DNA from 2 places in the Exiguobacterium sp. s89 genome. Region 1 is predicted to be linked to the other one. Evidence: a T-box and tRNA genes for the amino acid it is inferred to sense, from the RefSeq annotation. Region 1 holds a T-box; the other holds one or more tRNA genes.
The links. A T-box is a leader RNA that pairs with one kind of tRNA and senses whether it is charged. The one in region 1 lies ahead of KNO96_RS04815 (valine--tRNA ligase), so its partner is inferred to be a tRNA-Val.
Positions count from the first base shown of each region.

Region 2: it encodes a tRNA-Val, which carries the amino acid that the T-box ahead of KNO96_RS04815 (valine--tRNA ligase) is inferred to sense. The anticodon was not compared.

Region 1 is NZ_JACSKS010000001.1:935,104-942,311, forward strand. Features, by position in the region: gene KNO96_RS04795 (bifunctional folylpolyglutamate synthase/dihydrofolate synthase) at 1-324, opposite strand, end outside; gene KNO96_RS04800 (protein adenylyltransferase SelO) at 434-1,870, shown strand; gene KNO96_RS04805 (ASCH domain-containing protein) at 1,961-2,416, shown strand; gene KNO96_RS04810 (hypothetical protein) at 2,497-3,228, opposite strand; gene KNO96_RS04815 (valine--tRNA ligase) at 3,323-5,974, opposite strand; T-box leader at 6,034-6,255, opposite strand; gene hemL (glutamate-1-semialdehyde 2,1-aminomutase) at 6,303-7,208, opposite strand, start outside.
Region 2 is NZ_JACSKS010000007.1:85-7,292, forward strand. Features, by position in the region: gene KNO96_RS13120 (DUF554 domain-containing protein) at 26-721, opposite strand; tRNA gene KNO96_RS13125 (tRNA-Val) at 870-942, opposite strand; gene KNO96_RS13130 (GNAT family N-acetyltransferase) at 1,028-1,585, opposite strand; gene KNO96_RS13135 (DMT family transporter) at 1,657-1,971, opposite strand; gene KNO96_RS13140 (DMT family transporter) at 1,968-2,312, opposite strand; gene KNO96_RS13145 (TetR/AcrR family transcriptional regulator) at 2,305-2,886, opposite strand; gene KNO96_RS13150 (alpha/beta hydrolase) at 3,002-3,784, shown strand; gene KNO96_RS13155 (aminopeptidase) at 3,823-5,061, opposite strand; gene KNO96_RS13160 (YkvA family protein) at 5,175-5,582, shown strand; gene KNO96_RS13165 (YitT family protein) at 5,658-6,524, shown strand; gene KNO96_RS13170 (putative bifunctional diguanylate cyclase/phosphodiesterase) at 6,630-7,208, shown strand, end outside.

The sequences.
Region 1 (7,208 bases):
CGCCTCGTTCGCACAGGCTTTGACACGGTTCGCCACGTCGACGAGCGCGTCTTCCGGAATCGGTTCCCCGTTCAACATGATCCGCTCCTCGAACTGAATGATATAAGGGGACGTAAATGTGCCGACGGATAAGCCGTTCTCCATCGCCATCGCCCGTAAAAACGCGACGGTCGACCCTTTTCCATTCGTCCCGGCCACATGGATGGATGGGCGTTCTTCTAACCCTAACTGCTCAATCATCCAGCTCATCCGTTCAAGACCTGGTTTGATCCCGAAGCGAAGCTGTCCACTCAACCAATCGAATACGTCTTGTCTCGTCTCCATCTTTCACACTCCTACTATTTACACTTCTGTTTCATCTTATCAAAATTTACGACAGCCGTTATGGAAAACAGTCTGTGCTATACTCGAAGCGAAGAAGGAGGCATGCGCCATGACAACTGACTGGAACTTCGAGGCGACGTACCTCGAACTACGTGACATCTTTTACGACCGTGGTCCCATCCATCCGGTCGACAACCCAACACTCGTCTTGTTTAACGATCCATTAGCCGCTTCACTCGGGCTTGATGCGCATACAGTCAAACAAGATATCGACTTACTCGCCGGCAACCGTCAAACCGAGACGTCGTTCTCTCAAGCATACGCCGGACACCAGTTCGGGAACTTGACGATGCTCGGGGACGGAAGGGCCCTCATGCTCGGCGAACACGTGACTCCGAACGGGAAGCGTGTCGATGTGCAATTGAAGGGCTCAGGACCGACGGAGTACTCTAGAGGTGGCGACGGACGGGCCGCACTCGGTCCAATGGTACGAGAGTTCATCATCAGCGAGGCGATGCATGCGCTCGGCATTCCGACGAACCGGGCGCTCGCCGTCGTTCAGACAGGAGAAGCCCTCATGCGACAAGGTCCAAAACACGGAGCCATCCTGACCCGGGTCGCCTCGAGTCACTTGCGTGTCGGGACGTTCCAATTCGCGGCAGGTGCCGGCTCCATTGATGACGTTATTTCACTAGCGGAGTTTGCAATCAAACGACACGACCCAGACTTGATGGATGCACCCGATCGCTACGAACAGTTTCTCGGACGCGTCGTCGAAAGACAGGCGAGACTGATCGCCAACTGGCAACTCGTCGGGTTCATTCATGGGGTGATGAATACGGACAATATGTTCATCAGTGGTGAGGGTCTCGATTACGGACCATGCGCATTCATGGATACGTACCACCCGGAGACGGTCTTCAGTTCGATTGACCGAGACGGACGGTACGCTTATGCGAATCAACCGTACATCGGGTCTTGGAACCTCGCCCGACTCGCGGAGACATTGCTGCCGCTCCTCGGGGAAACGAAAGAAGAAGCGGTCGATGTGGCGAACAAACAGCTCACCCGTTATACCGAGTTGTATAAAGAAGCGTACTTTACCGGACTCGCGCATAAGATTGGCCTATTCGTCCGAAAAGACGGTGACGATGCGCTAACGGATGAACTACTTCGGTTGATGGTAGAGACGGAGTCAGATTATACGAATACGTTCCGCTCGTTGACGCTCGGTGAGAGTGAATCGCTCTCATTCGCAACTCTTGAAGACGGGAAGGCGTGGATTGATGCTTGGCAGAAACGTTTGAGTGAACAAGGTCTCCCGGACGAGGACGTCAGTCGAATCATGCGCCAATATAATCCGGCCATCATTCCCCGAAATCATCATGTTGAAAAAGCGATTCAAGCAGCAGAACGAGGTAACTTCGGTCCGACCGAGTCGCTACTCACGATTTTGCGTGACCCGTATAACTACGACCATCCGTCTGAATATGTGTCGGCAGGTCCCCCACGGACGTATCCGTATCAGACGTTTTGTGGTACATGAACCATCTCGCTTTTGTGAGATGGTTTTTTGAAACCAATTTTTCATTCATACGTAATATGGAGTGTTCTTATTTGAAAGGAAATGATGATGATGAATGAAATGACACTTGCCTATTGGAATGAATATTGGAAAGAAATTGGATTTCATCCACCGATCGACGTTGAAGCGTTTCAGTTTGGCGATGATGCAAATGCATTGGCAGCACTAGTCGTCTCTGGAAAGAAAACCGCAACATGTTCCGCCCATATACTTTATGAGATAGAGAAGGAACTGCTTCCCTACGTCGGTCAGTACGCCATCGTTCTTGATGCAGCGGAACGACCGGTTGCCATCATTCAAACGACTGACGTCACAATTCAGCCGATGAATGAGGTATCCGAAGAGTTCGCCTTGGCTGAAGGGGAAGGGACGTATGCAGACTGGTGGGACATCCATGAGCGATTCTTTATCGAATTACTCGGTTCGTATCAATTATCTTTTTCGCCAAGTATGAAGCTTGTCTGTGAACGCTTTATTGTCGTGGACCGATTCAATGAAAAAGAGTGATCGAACGGGAAGATGACCTCGAGTGAAGAATAAATTTTTGATAAAGACCCGAACGTCACTCTTGACGCTCGGGCTGCTCTTTATTTCGAATTATGGAACGGGAATGATTCGGACGAAGGATCCGGTAGAGAGTCAACGAGTGTCAACAACTCTTCTTCCGAGACATTTCCCGTCACAAGAATCAGTTTGTCTTGGCTGATGTAGTATAATCCATTCCCACTTGGTTGGTTCAATCGATACCGCTCCGCCCCATCGGCATTCTGATTGATCGGCTCCCCATCCCCTACACTGAATGCGTCGGTCATCAAAATGGTGACCAGTTGCGTCTCATCATACAAAGTCCACAGTTTTACAGGTCGTTCACTATCATCAATTTCACTATCGATTATGTACATCGAATCTTGTGGGAGCGCCAAACCATGTTGTGTTTTTTCAGAAACTCCAACTATTCCAAAGTGCTTCATTCCACGCATGATCCATTCCCCGTCACGTGAATAGTGATATACCCCAAAGGAAGGCATTTGGTTCGGATGACCAATCGCGATCAATCCGATGTCTCCAACTTTTGCCTCATAGATGACATCCTTTGTTGCAAGGCGTCTTTCTGATCCATCCTTATATTGCAGCGTGATTTGATGTACCACCGCATCTGACAATGATTCGGTCCCTTTTGGTACGTCTTCAACTAGCGTCCCTATCCATTCACTCGTTTCAATTTCCTCTCCACCTGTCTCGACAAACTCCATCTTTTCTGGTGACGTACATCCAGTCAGCCCCAATACAAGAACACCTATTATCCCGATCCGTCTCATCTCATATCCCCTTTTCTATATCCACCTCTCCAAATTCTACCAAAACACAAAAAAACCTTCTTCAGAGAATTAATCTCCAAAGAAGGTCCATATCTTACTTACGCAACTCTTCCAAACGGGCGCGGACCGCGTCACGCTTGTCGAGGTAATCTTTTTCTTTTGCTTTTTCTTCGTCGATGACGTGAGCCGGTGCCTTGGCGATGAAGCCTTGGTTTCCGAGTTTCTTCTGCACGCGCTCCACTTCTTTCTCATACTTCGCCACTTCTTTTTCAAGACGGGCGATTTCTTCTTCGAAGTTGATCAAGTCTGCGAGCGGGATGAAGAGCTCCGCTCCTGTCATGATCGCTGACATCGACTTATCCGGAGCCGTGAGGCCACGTCCGATTTCAAGCTCTGTCGCGTTCGTGAACTTGCCGATCGTCATTTCGTTCGCGCTCAAGTAACCTTGTGTCGTATCGTCGCTCGTCGAGATGAAGAGCTGGATCGTTTTCGACATCGGTGCGTTCACTTCGGCACGGATGTTACGAACCGAACGGATGACGTTCATCACCGCTTCAAACGCTGGAACCGAATCCGCAAAGTGAAGGTCGTCACGACGTGTCGGGTAGCTTGCACGAACGATTGAATCGCCTTCGTGCGGCAAGTGCTGCCAGATTTCCTCTGTGAGGAACGGCATGAACGGGTGCATGAGACGCATGATCGAATCGAGCGTATGCGCGAGGACCGAACGTGTCGTGTGCTTCGCTGCTTCGTCCTCACCATAGAGCGTGAGTTTCGCCATCTCGATGTACCAGTTACAGAACTCTTCCCAGATGAAGTTGTACAAGTAACGACCGGCTTCACCAAACTCGTATTTGTCGACGAGACGAGTCACTTGATCGATCGTGTCGTTCAAACGAGTCAAAATCCACTTGTCAGCAAGCGTCTTCTCACCCGTGAGGTCGATCTCTTCCACTTTGAGTCCGTCCATGTTCATGAGGGCGAAACGGCTCGCGTTCCAAATCTTGTTCGAGAAGTTCCACGTCGACTCGATTTTCTCCCAATAGAAACGAAGGTCGTTCCCTGGTGTCGATCCTGTGAGGAGGAACCAGCGAAGTGAATCCGCTCCGTATTGGTCGATGACTTCCATCGGGTCAACGCCGTTACCGAGTGATTTCGACATCTTGCGCCCTTCCGAGTCACGGATGAGACCGTGGATGAGCACATCGTTGAACGGTTGCTTCCCTGTGAACTCGAGTGATTGGAAGATCATGCGTGATACCCAGAAGAAGATGATGTCGTATCCTGTGACGAGTGCGCTCGTCGGGAAGTAACGGTTGAAGTCCGGTGCGTCCGTATCCGGCCAACCCATCGTTGAGAACGGCCAGAGTGCTGACGAGAACCATGTGTCGAGGACGTCCTCGTCTTGTGTCCAGTTCTCACTGTCCGCTGGCGCTTCTTTCCCTACATACACTTCTCCTGTCTCGTTATGGTACCAAGCCGGGATGCGGTGGCCCCACCAAAGTTGACGGCTGATACACCAGTCGCGGATGTTCTCCATCCAACGAAGGTATGTGCCTTCGAAGCGTTCTGGGACGAAGTTGACTTTCGTATCGTCGTTTCCTTGTGCTTCGAGTGCTGCTTTTGAGAGTGGCTCCATATCCACGAACCATTGTTTCGAAAGGTATGGCTCGATGACTGCGCCAGAACGCTCTGAGTGACCGACCGAGTGCGTGTGTGGCTCAATCTTCACGAGTGTGCCGTCTGCCTCTAGGTCTTTGACGAGTTGCTTACGGCATTCGAAGCGGTCGAGCCCTTCGTAAATGCCTGCGTTCTCGTTCATCTTCCCGCCTTCGTCCATGACGAGGATGCGTGGAAGTTCATGTCGATTCCCGATTTCAAAGTCGTTCGGGTCGTGGGCTGGTGTGATTTTCACGCAACCTGTACCGAACTCCATGTCGACGTAGTCGTCCGCAACGATTGGAATCTCACGGTTCATGACGGGAAGCATGATTGTCTTACCGATGAGGTGTGTGTAACGCTCATCTTTCGGGTTGACGGCAACCGCTGTATCCCCGAGCATCGTCTCAGGACGTGTCGTCGCGATCTCGATATGACCAGATCCGTCAGCGAGTGGATACTTCATGTGATAGAACGCACCCTCGACTTCTTGGTAAATAACTTCGATATCCGAAACGGCCGTCTTTTGAGCCGGATCCCAGTTGACGATATATTCGCCACGGTAGATCAAACCTTTTTCATAAAGACGGACGAATACTTCTTGAACGGCCTTTGAGAGCCCTTCGTCGAGTGTGAAACGTTCACGTGAGTAGTCGAGGCCGAGTCCAAGTTTTGACCATTGGTCGCGAATCGTCTTCGCGTACTCGTCTTTCCACTCCCACGTCTTCTCGAGGAACTTTTCACGTCCGAGGTCGTAACGCATGACGCCTTCTTCACGGAGCTTTTGCTCGACTTTCGCTTGTGTGGCGATCCCGGCATGATCCATCCCTGGGAGCCAGAGCACGTCATAACCTTGCATACGCTTGAGGCGCGTCAACAAGTCTTGAAGCGTCGTGTCCCAAGCGTGACCGAGGTGAAGTTTCCCCGTAACGTTCGGTGGCGGGATGACGATCGTGTACGGTTGTTTCGAATCGTCCTCATCTGCTTTAAATACATCGTTCTCTAACCAGTAATCGTACCATTTCGACTCCGTCGCACTTGGGTCGTACTTCGTCGGCATGGTGATTTCATTTGTCTCATGGGCCATGTGTAGCGCCTCCTCTATCTTATTGGTGAACACAAAAAACGGCTTCTCTCGTCCTATACGCTAAGGACGAAAGAAGCCGAATCTTCCGCGGTACCACCTTAGTTCGCCAACAAAGTGGCGCACTCAAAATCGAATAACGGTCGATAGACCGAACTTTCCTACTCCATTCAGAAAGTCAGCTCCGAGGCGACTTCCGCGTCCATCCCTCGCAACCTTTCACCAAGCGGTCACGTCTCTAAAAGGAATGAATGATGCGTACTACTCCTCATCAAAGCAATTCATCGTATCTGTTAAATAATTGTAGCGACAGAAACGTCAGCAGTCAAGATTAGAGTGAAAACTCTTCTTGAAGCTCCTTGAATGTCGCTTCGACCGCTGCGATCGTCTTCTCGATATCCTCATCCGTATGAGCAGTCGAGAGGAATAAGCCCTCGAACTGTGACGGTGGCAAGAATACGCCACGTGCTGCCATCTTCTGATAGTACGAGCGGAACATCTCAAGATTCGCCGATTTCGCTTTTTCGAAGTTCGTCACTTTCTCGTTCGTGAAGAAGAAACCAAACATTGAGCCGGCACGGTTCGTATCGTGCGGGATGTTGTATGTTTCACCGGCCTGCGTGAATCCTTCGGCGAGACGGTCTGCCTTACGCTCGAACTCGGCGTAATGCTCCGGTTTAAGTTGCGAGAGTGTCGTGTAACCGGCAATCATCGCGAGTGGGTTACCCGAGAGTGTACCCGCTTGATAGATCGGACCTTGTGGTGCGATCTGTTCCATGATTTCACGTTTCCCGCCATAAGCGCCGACCGGAAGTCCACCGCCGATGACTTTCCCGAGACATGTGAGGTCCGGGGTGACACCGAAGTACCCTTGTGCACAGTTGTACCCGACACGGAATCCCGTCATGACCTCATCAAAGATGAGGAGCGCGCCGTTTTGTTCCGTGATCTCGCGGAGTCCTTCGAGGAATCCTGGTTGTGGTGGTACGAAGCCCATGTTTCCTGCGGCCGGTTCGACGATGACGCCAGCAAGGTCGTCTCCGTATTTCTCAAAGGCGACGCGGACTGCGTCCAAATCATTGTAAGGAACCGTGAGCGTATGGCTCGCGAGCTCTTTCGGTACACCTGGTGAGTCCGGGAGACCGAGCGTCGCGACACCAGATCCGGCTTTGATGAGCAGCGAGTCACCGTGTCCATGGTAGCATCCCTCGAACTTCAAAATTTTCGTCTTCCCGGT
Region 2 (7,208 bases), on a different contig from region 1:
GTTCACCGATTCAGTCTTTTTTTGATTACAGTATATGTATGACGGAGACAATCATCGCGACCACCAAAATTCCTGGCAATAAGTTGGCCACGCGAATTTTAGTGATACCTACCAAGTTCAAGCCGATTGCCACAATCATCACGCCACCGGTCGCTGTCATTTCTAAAATAAAGCTATCCATGAGCGACTCTGGAATAAACTTCATGATTTGAATAGCGAGAAGGGCAATTCCGCCTTGGTACAACAAGACAGGAACAGCTGAGAACATGACGCCAATCCCGAGCGTCGAACTTAACACGAGGGCCGTAAATCCATCAATCAATCCTTTTGTATATAAGACGTCATGATCACCGCGTAACCCACTATCGAGCGCGCCAATGATGGCCATTGCTCCGATAACAAAGATGAGCGTTGCAGTTACGAATCCTTCTGCCACACTAGATTGACTCCCAAGGCGCCGCTCAAGGCGATAACCGACTTCGTTCAATAATTCATCTAATTTCCACCATTCCCCGAGCGCAGACCCGACGACAAGACTCCCGATGACAATCAAGAAGTTTTCACTTTTCATCCCCATTTGAATGCCAAGTAAGATAACTGCAAGTCCGATCGCGGTCGTCACTGTTTCTTTCATACGCTCTGGAATGCGGTGAAATAAGAGACCTAACAATGCACCGATGATGATTAATCCGGCATTGACGAGGGTTCCCGTTAGCACCATTTTACATTCCCCCTCTCTTATGTATTGAAAGGAATATACCAATTGCTTTAGTTCATTGTCAATTCACAAAAAAAAGCCACTTCTCGCAAGAAGTGGCATCGCGGAAACCCACGTTCCTATGGGTTTCGCATCGGGTTTGGCACCCAAGTGATTCTGACTGGGCTCGAACCAGCGACCTCTACCCTGTCAAGGTAGCGCTCTCCCAGCTGAGCTACAGAATCAGGTCGTGTCCTCTCTTAAGGACACTATTAATATATCAAGAAACTATTGAGTTGGCAACTACTTTTTTATCTTTTTTATATTTTTTTATCGCGACATGTGTTGTCGGTTTATGTGTCGGCAAAGACGTTCCAAGTCACCAGCATAGACAGATACGAGCATGTCCTTGTACAACGTGTCTCGATCCCAGTGAAGACCATTCGCTTTGGCGACACGCTGAGATGGAACGTTTTCTGGATGAATGAGCGAAATGATTTCCTTTTCTCCTTCGGTGAAAGCATACTGCATCAAACGCGCAGCCGCTTCTCGTCCGTACCCCATATGCCAATGCTTAGGTGACAGCCAATAGCCGACTTCTAATTCGATTTTGCCATCTAATTCATGTAATAACGTACCGGCATGACCAATCGGTTCATCGTTTTCAAACGTCATGAGCTTCAATAGACCTGTTTGTCGACCAGTTTCATAACGGGCCAGTTGACGTTCGAACCATTCAATCGTCTGTTCATCTGTATACGGTCTTCCGTCCGGACTGATGAAGCGCATCACCCGAGGATCTTGGAGAAGCGATTTGACAAAATAAAAATCGGAGATCGTATACGGTTCAAACCGCAAACGTTCGGATTGCAACTCAACAAGATGCATCGTTTTCCGCCCCTTTCTTTCATCTCATAATCTGAACTATTCAATTCCCGTTTTCAGCTTGTTTTAATCCATTACGCTACAACTTTTAAGCCGACCACACTGCCGATAATCATCGTCAAATAAAAGATTCGCCAACGACTTGTCGATTCATCTAAATAGAGCATTCCTAAAATGACACCACCCGCTGCCCCGATACCGACCCAGATGGAATAAGCCAAACTAAGGGGAATGACTTCAAGTGACTTCGACAACAAATAAAAACTGAGCGCAAACGATAAAATCGACAAGATTGACCATTTTAAAATTTGATAGCCTTTTGATTTCCCCATAAAGAAGACGGCCGTCATCTCAGCAATCCCTGCACTAATCAAAAATATCCAACTCATACTTCTTCTCCTCCTGTCACTTGTTTCAAGCCGATGATTCCGATGATCAACGTCGTCACAAGTAAGAGTTTCCATCCACTAAGCGCCTCGTCAAATAAAAGGGCGCCGACAATAACCGTTCCGACTGCTCCAATTCCAGTAAAGACGGCATAGCCCGTACCTGCAGGAAGAACTCGAAATGCTTTCGCCAATAAGCCGAAACTGACAATCAAGAGGGCAATCGTCCATAGCGTCGGAGTGAGAACTGTGAATCCTTCTGATAACTTCATCGTCGTAGCCCAAATGATTTCAAGCAATCCGGCAAACAAGAGTGACATCCAAGCAACGCTTTCCTTATTCATTCCAACCCACTCCTTTCTTGAAAATCCGGAACGCGGCTTGTTGCCTCATCTCCCGATCATCTTCAAACATAAATAAAGACAGCAAGGCGCCATCTAAAAAACAATAGTAGGCAGCATATAGCTCTTCAAGCGGTTGGACCGGTAAATCCCCACGCTCCATCGCTAGACGGAATTGTTCTTTTTCAAAACGTTTTAATTCCGTTTCAACCTTTCCAATGACTTTCTCGATATAATCCCGAAATTCCGGAGGTGGTACGAGCAACATCCGTTTCGTCAACATCCATGTCTCGTGATCGCTGAAAAATGACGTGAGTGTACTAACAATCGAGTCAATCCGTTCTAAAGGTGGTCGTTCAACGGTGTTATCGCATGTTTTTTGCCACGCCTCTTCGTACCGATTCGCCATATCCGTCACGACTTGCTTAAACAGTTGCTCTTTCCCATCGATGTGGGCATACAACGAGGCCTTTCGGATTCCTACATCTTCTGCAACCGCTGCGAGCGATAGTCCTTCATATCCCTCACGGGCAAACCGTTTCCGAGCGGATTGCATAATCTTGTCTTTTGTATTCATGACTTTCACTCTCCTTCCACAACACTTTACCTAACGAACGGTAGGTAGTCAAACGAGATGATTGTTTTTTGACTCGTTTTTCCCCAAAATACGAAATAGAAAGAGGTGACGAATAATGATTGAACACTTGACTGTATCGATTCCGACGGAGAGAGCGACCGTACAAAAACGGATTGTCCGTGTGTTTCGACCGGACTGGGTCGAAGCTAGCACCCCGCTTCCTGTCCTGTATATGCATGACGGACAAAATGTATTTTCCGGAAACGCGGCTACATACGGGGAAGGTTGGGAAATCGACCGATGTATCGACACGCTACGTCTCCCCCTCATGGTCGTTGCCATCGCGAGTGCCCCGAATTGGTTAGATCGCTATGATGAGTATTCATACGCTGAGGATGAGATGTTATATCGTCGTATCGGTCCAGAACTCGCGAAAACACGTCCAACACTTGGTGGTCGAGGACGTCTTTATACAGACTGGCTCATGCACGAGTTAAAACCACGAATCGATAAAGAGTACGCGACAAACCCGGAAGATATCGGTGTCATGGGGAGTTCAATGGGGGGTGTCATCTCTCTTTATATGATGGCGACCTATCCTTCCATTCGCAGAGTCGGCTCGCTCTCCACTGCGGCATGGGCAAATCTTGATCCTTTGATTCACGAAATGAAACAAGCTAAGTTCGCTTGTAAACTGTATATGGATATCGGTACGAACGAAGAGAGCGGGCCATTCACTCCAAGCGACTACCTGTTCACGAATGCGAAACTGATTGAAGCCATCGCGCAAAAAGGCATCGCCTTCCGATACGAGGTCGAGCCGGACGCAATTCACCACGAATCCGCTTGGCGCCGTCGCTTGCCTAACGTTCTTCGTTATTTATATGACATCACATGAAAAAGAGCGAATTCCGAAATTGGAATTCGCTCGTTCATTTAAATGACCCAGTTCCCGTCACGCATGATTGCTTCTCGCGTGCCGTCTTCTTGCTCACCATCAATATTCATTTCCGCCGACCCAATCATAAAGTCAACGTGTGTCATCGAATCATTCGCGCCGTTCTCTGCGAGTTCATCTTGAGACATCGAAGGACCGCCTTCTAGGCATGTCGAGTATGCACGACCTAATGCCAAGTGACACGATGCATTTTCATCGAACAACGTGTTGTAGAATAGGAGACCCGAGTTCGAGATTGGAGAATCATCAGGAACAAGTGCCACTTCACCGATGCGACGTGCTCCCTCATCCATATTTAACAATTCATCAAGGGCCGCTTGCCCTTTTTTCGCTTCCGCCTTGATGACTTTACCACCCTCAAACCAAAGAGTAAATTCGTCAATCAAGTTTCCGCTGTAGCTGAGTGGCTTCGTACTCGACACATGCCCTTCCACAGAATCTTTATCTGCGAGTGTGAACACTTCTTCTGTCGGCATGTTCGCGATAAAGTCGATGCCATCGGCGTTTGGACCGCCACCACCAAGGAAGACGTGCTTTTTCGGAAGGCCGATTGTGAGTTCCGTCCCCGGTGCGGTGTAATGTAGTTTCGCATATTTTTTCTCTGTCAACAACTTCGCGCGACTTCGAAGAGATTGGTCGTGTGTGTCCCATGCTGCGACGACATCTTCTTGATCCATTCGAGTTGCTGCGAAGATGGCCTGCCATAGCGCAGCGACTGCATCCTCACGTCCTGAAAATACTTTTTGTGCCCACGCTTCTGACGCACCTGCGACGATTGACCAACTAACATTGTCACTCATCGTATATTGACGCCATTTCGCAAGTGCTTGACCTGCTGCACGGTTCGCGTCGGAGATTCGTGACGACTCGACACCGTTCAAGGCATCCGGGTCATCACTTACAATTGACAAGAAGGCTGTTTTTTCTTCAGCCAATTGCTCAAAACGAGCCTTTAACCAATCCGGAAACTCTTTAAATGAATCAGCCGGTGCATCAAAATAACGAATCTTTGAAGTCTCCTCATCGCTCCAGTTGACGAATACTTGTTTCGCTCCTGCCGCATAAGCAGCTTTCACCACATGGCGTACAAGTGGTGCTTGGCTAATATCAGCACGTACTTCTAATTGTTGCCCCGGTTGAATGTTCACACCTTTTTTTACCGCTAGCTCTGCATAGCGAGAAAAATCTGCCTCTGTCGGCATTGAAATCATAGACATATGTATCGTTCCTCCTTTTCGATTATCTTTATTTTCTTAAATTTCAGGAAAAGTTGCAACCAATGCGCAAAAACGGGCATATTAATAGATGAAGAATGAAGGAGGAATACACTATGGCAGATTGGAAAACAACATACACACACTTTTTAAAACAAGCAAAGGAAGACAACCACGATCGTGAATCACTCGGTGACTTGCTCGTTCAAGGTGAACGCGCACTCGCGAAAGTGACGATTGACGTTGCCTCAAATGAAATCAGCAATATCGAGCGTGAAGAAGAGCTCACCCTCTACTTCCAAATGAAACAAATGCTCAATATGTTGCGCGCGCTGTACAACAATCAATTCGAGATGCAATCAGACAAACAGGAAGAACTGATTGCGGCCATTCTTTACTTTGTCTCTCCGTTCGATGCGATTCCAGACGATGTTCCGCTCGGACTTTTTGATGATGCCCAGGTGATTGATTACGTGCATGAACAATTAGCAAGTGATATTGACCGATTCCATAACGAATTGTGACTTGAAATGATGTGGGAGTAGCAGTACGCTAGCATGAGACTTAGCTAAAGGAGGCGTAAGGCCTAGCCATTATTTATGTATGCAAAATCTCGAAAACGGGTTGCTCTCGAAACGGTACTGTTCATCATCGCCGGGACAATTCTTCAGTCTATCTTTGTCAGTTTACTTCTCAAACCGAACGAGATTGGTTCGGGAGGAATCGTCGGGATCACATTGATTTTCAACGAACTGCTCGGAACACCAATTGGAATGACCCAACTCGTGCTCAATATCCCCCTCTTCCTGTTGGGACTAAAATATTTAGGACGTCGCTTCATTTTAATGACAGGAATTGTGGTCGTGCTCTCTTCGATTCTGATTGATAGCTTGCCAATCCTTATTCCGCCAACCCCACTTGACGACCCACTCGTCGCTTCGGTGTTCAGCGGAATCGTCTCAGGTCTCGGACTCGCACTTCTCCTCTTTGCAGGAGCTTCCACGGGTGGACTTGATATTTTAGGGAAAGTCATCTATCTGAATAATCGAAATTTATCTTTACCTAAAATCTTTTTGACACAAGACCTGATTGTTTACATTCTCGTGTTTATTGTCTTTGATATAAAAGCCGTTATGTATGCTCTTGTACTAAGTTTTGTAAGGTCACGAACGTTGCTCACGATTCACAAATTCTTCTCCGCACAGAAACAATGTTTTATCATTTGCCAAAAAGCAGAAGAAATCAATTTGGTCATCAAGCAGAACTTAAAACGCGGGGTCACAATTATGGATGCAACAGGCGGATATTCAAACGACTCTAAAAAAATGTTGTATGTCGTCGTCCAAAACAATGAAATTCCACGACTACGTCAAATCGTTTCTGAAATTGATTCTGAGGCGTTTGTAACCGTATCTGAAATCGATTCGATCGTTGGAAACTTCAAGGAACATTCATATACGCTCTAATTTCATAAAAGTCGACAACAATCTATTTTTGTTGTCGATTTTTTGTGTAATTTTCAATCATCTATTCCGATAATAGATAAGAGCCCTATTTCAAAACAGAAGGAGGTGCATGAGTTGTCATTTTATTCATTGCGCCAATACGTTCCGGCGGTTCTCATCGGAACTTTTTCTACCGGACTTTTATTATTATTTTTAACCCCGCATGACCTGCTACACATCACGTTACTTATCTATTATCTCGTCATCCTAGGAGCAGCGATTCTATTTAGTGGAGTGGCTATTCTTAAGCATAGAGGGATGCGCCGCTTTATTCATGTTCTGATTAGTGCCGGAAATGTATGTTTTGTGCTTTACTTACTGATGCACCACTATTCACCTAGCGCAAATACACAATCGTTATTGTTTTTACAGAATTTCTTTTATTTGATTATGTCTTTGATCGTCATCACTCAATCGATTGAGGTTCGGACATTGAAACTACGAACGTTCGATTTATTTGCCTTGTTTAGCTTTCTCGTGATTAGTGGACTACATATTTGGTTCTATTCCACACGAGAAGTCTCGCTCGTTTCTCATCTGAGTGGTTTTGAAGAACAGATGTTACTCATCAGCCTTTACATGATGCTCGGATTCCTTTACTTGAATCGAGTCGTTTCAACCGGTCAACAATTCCGAATTCTTTTA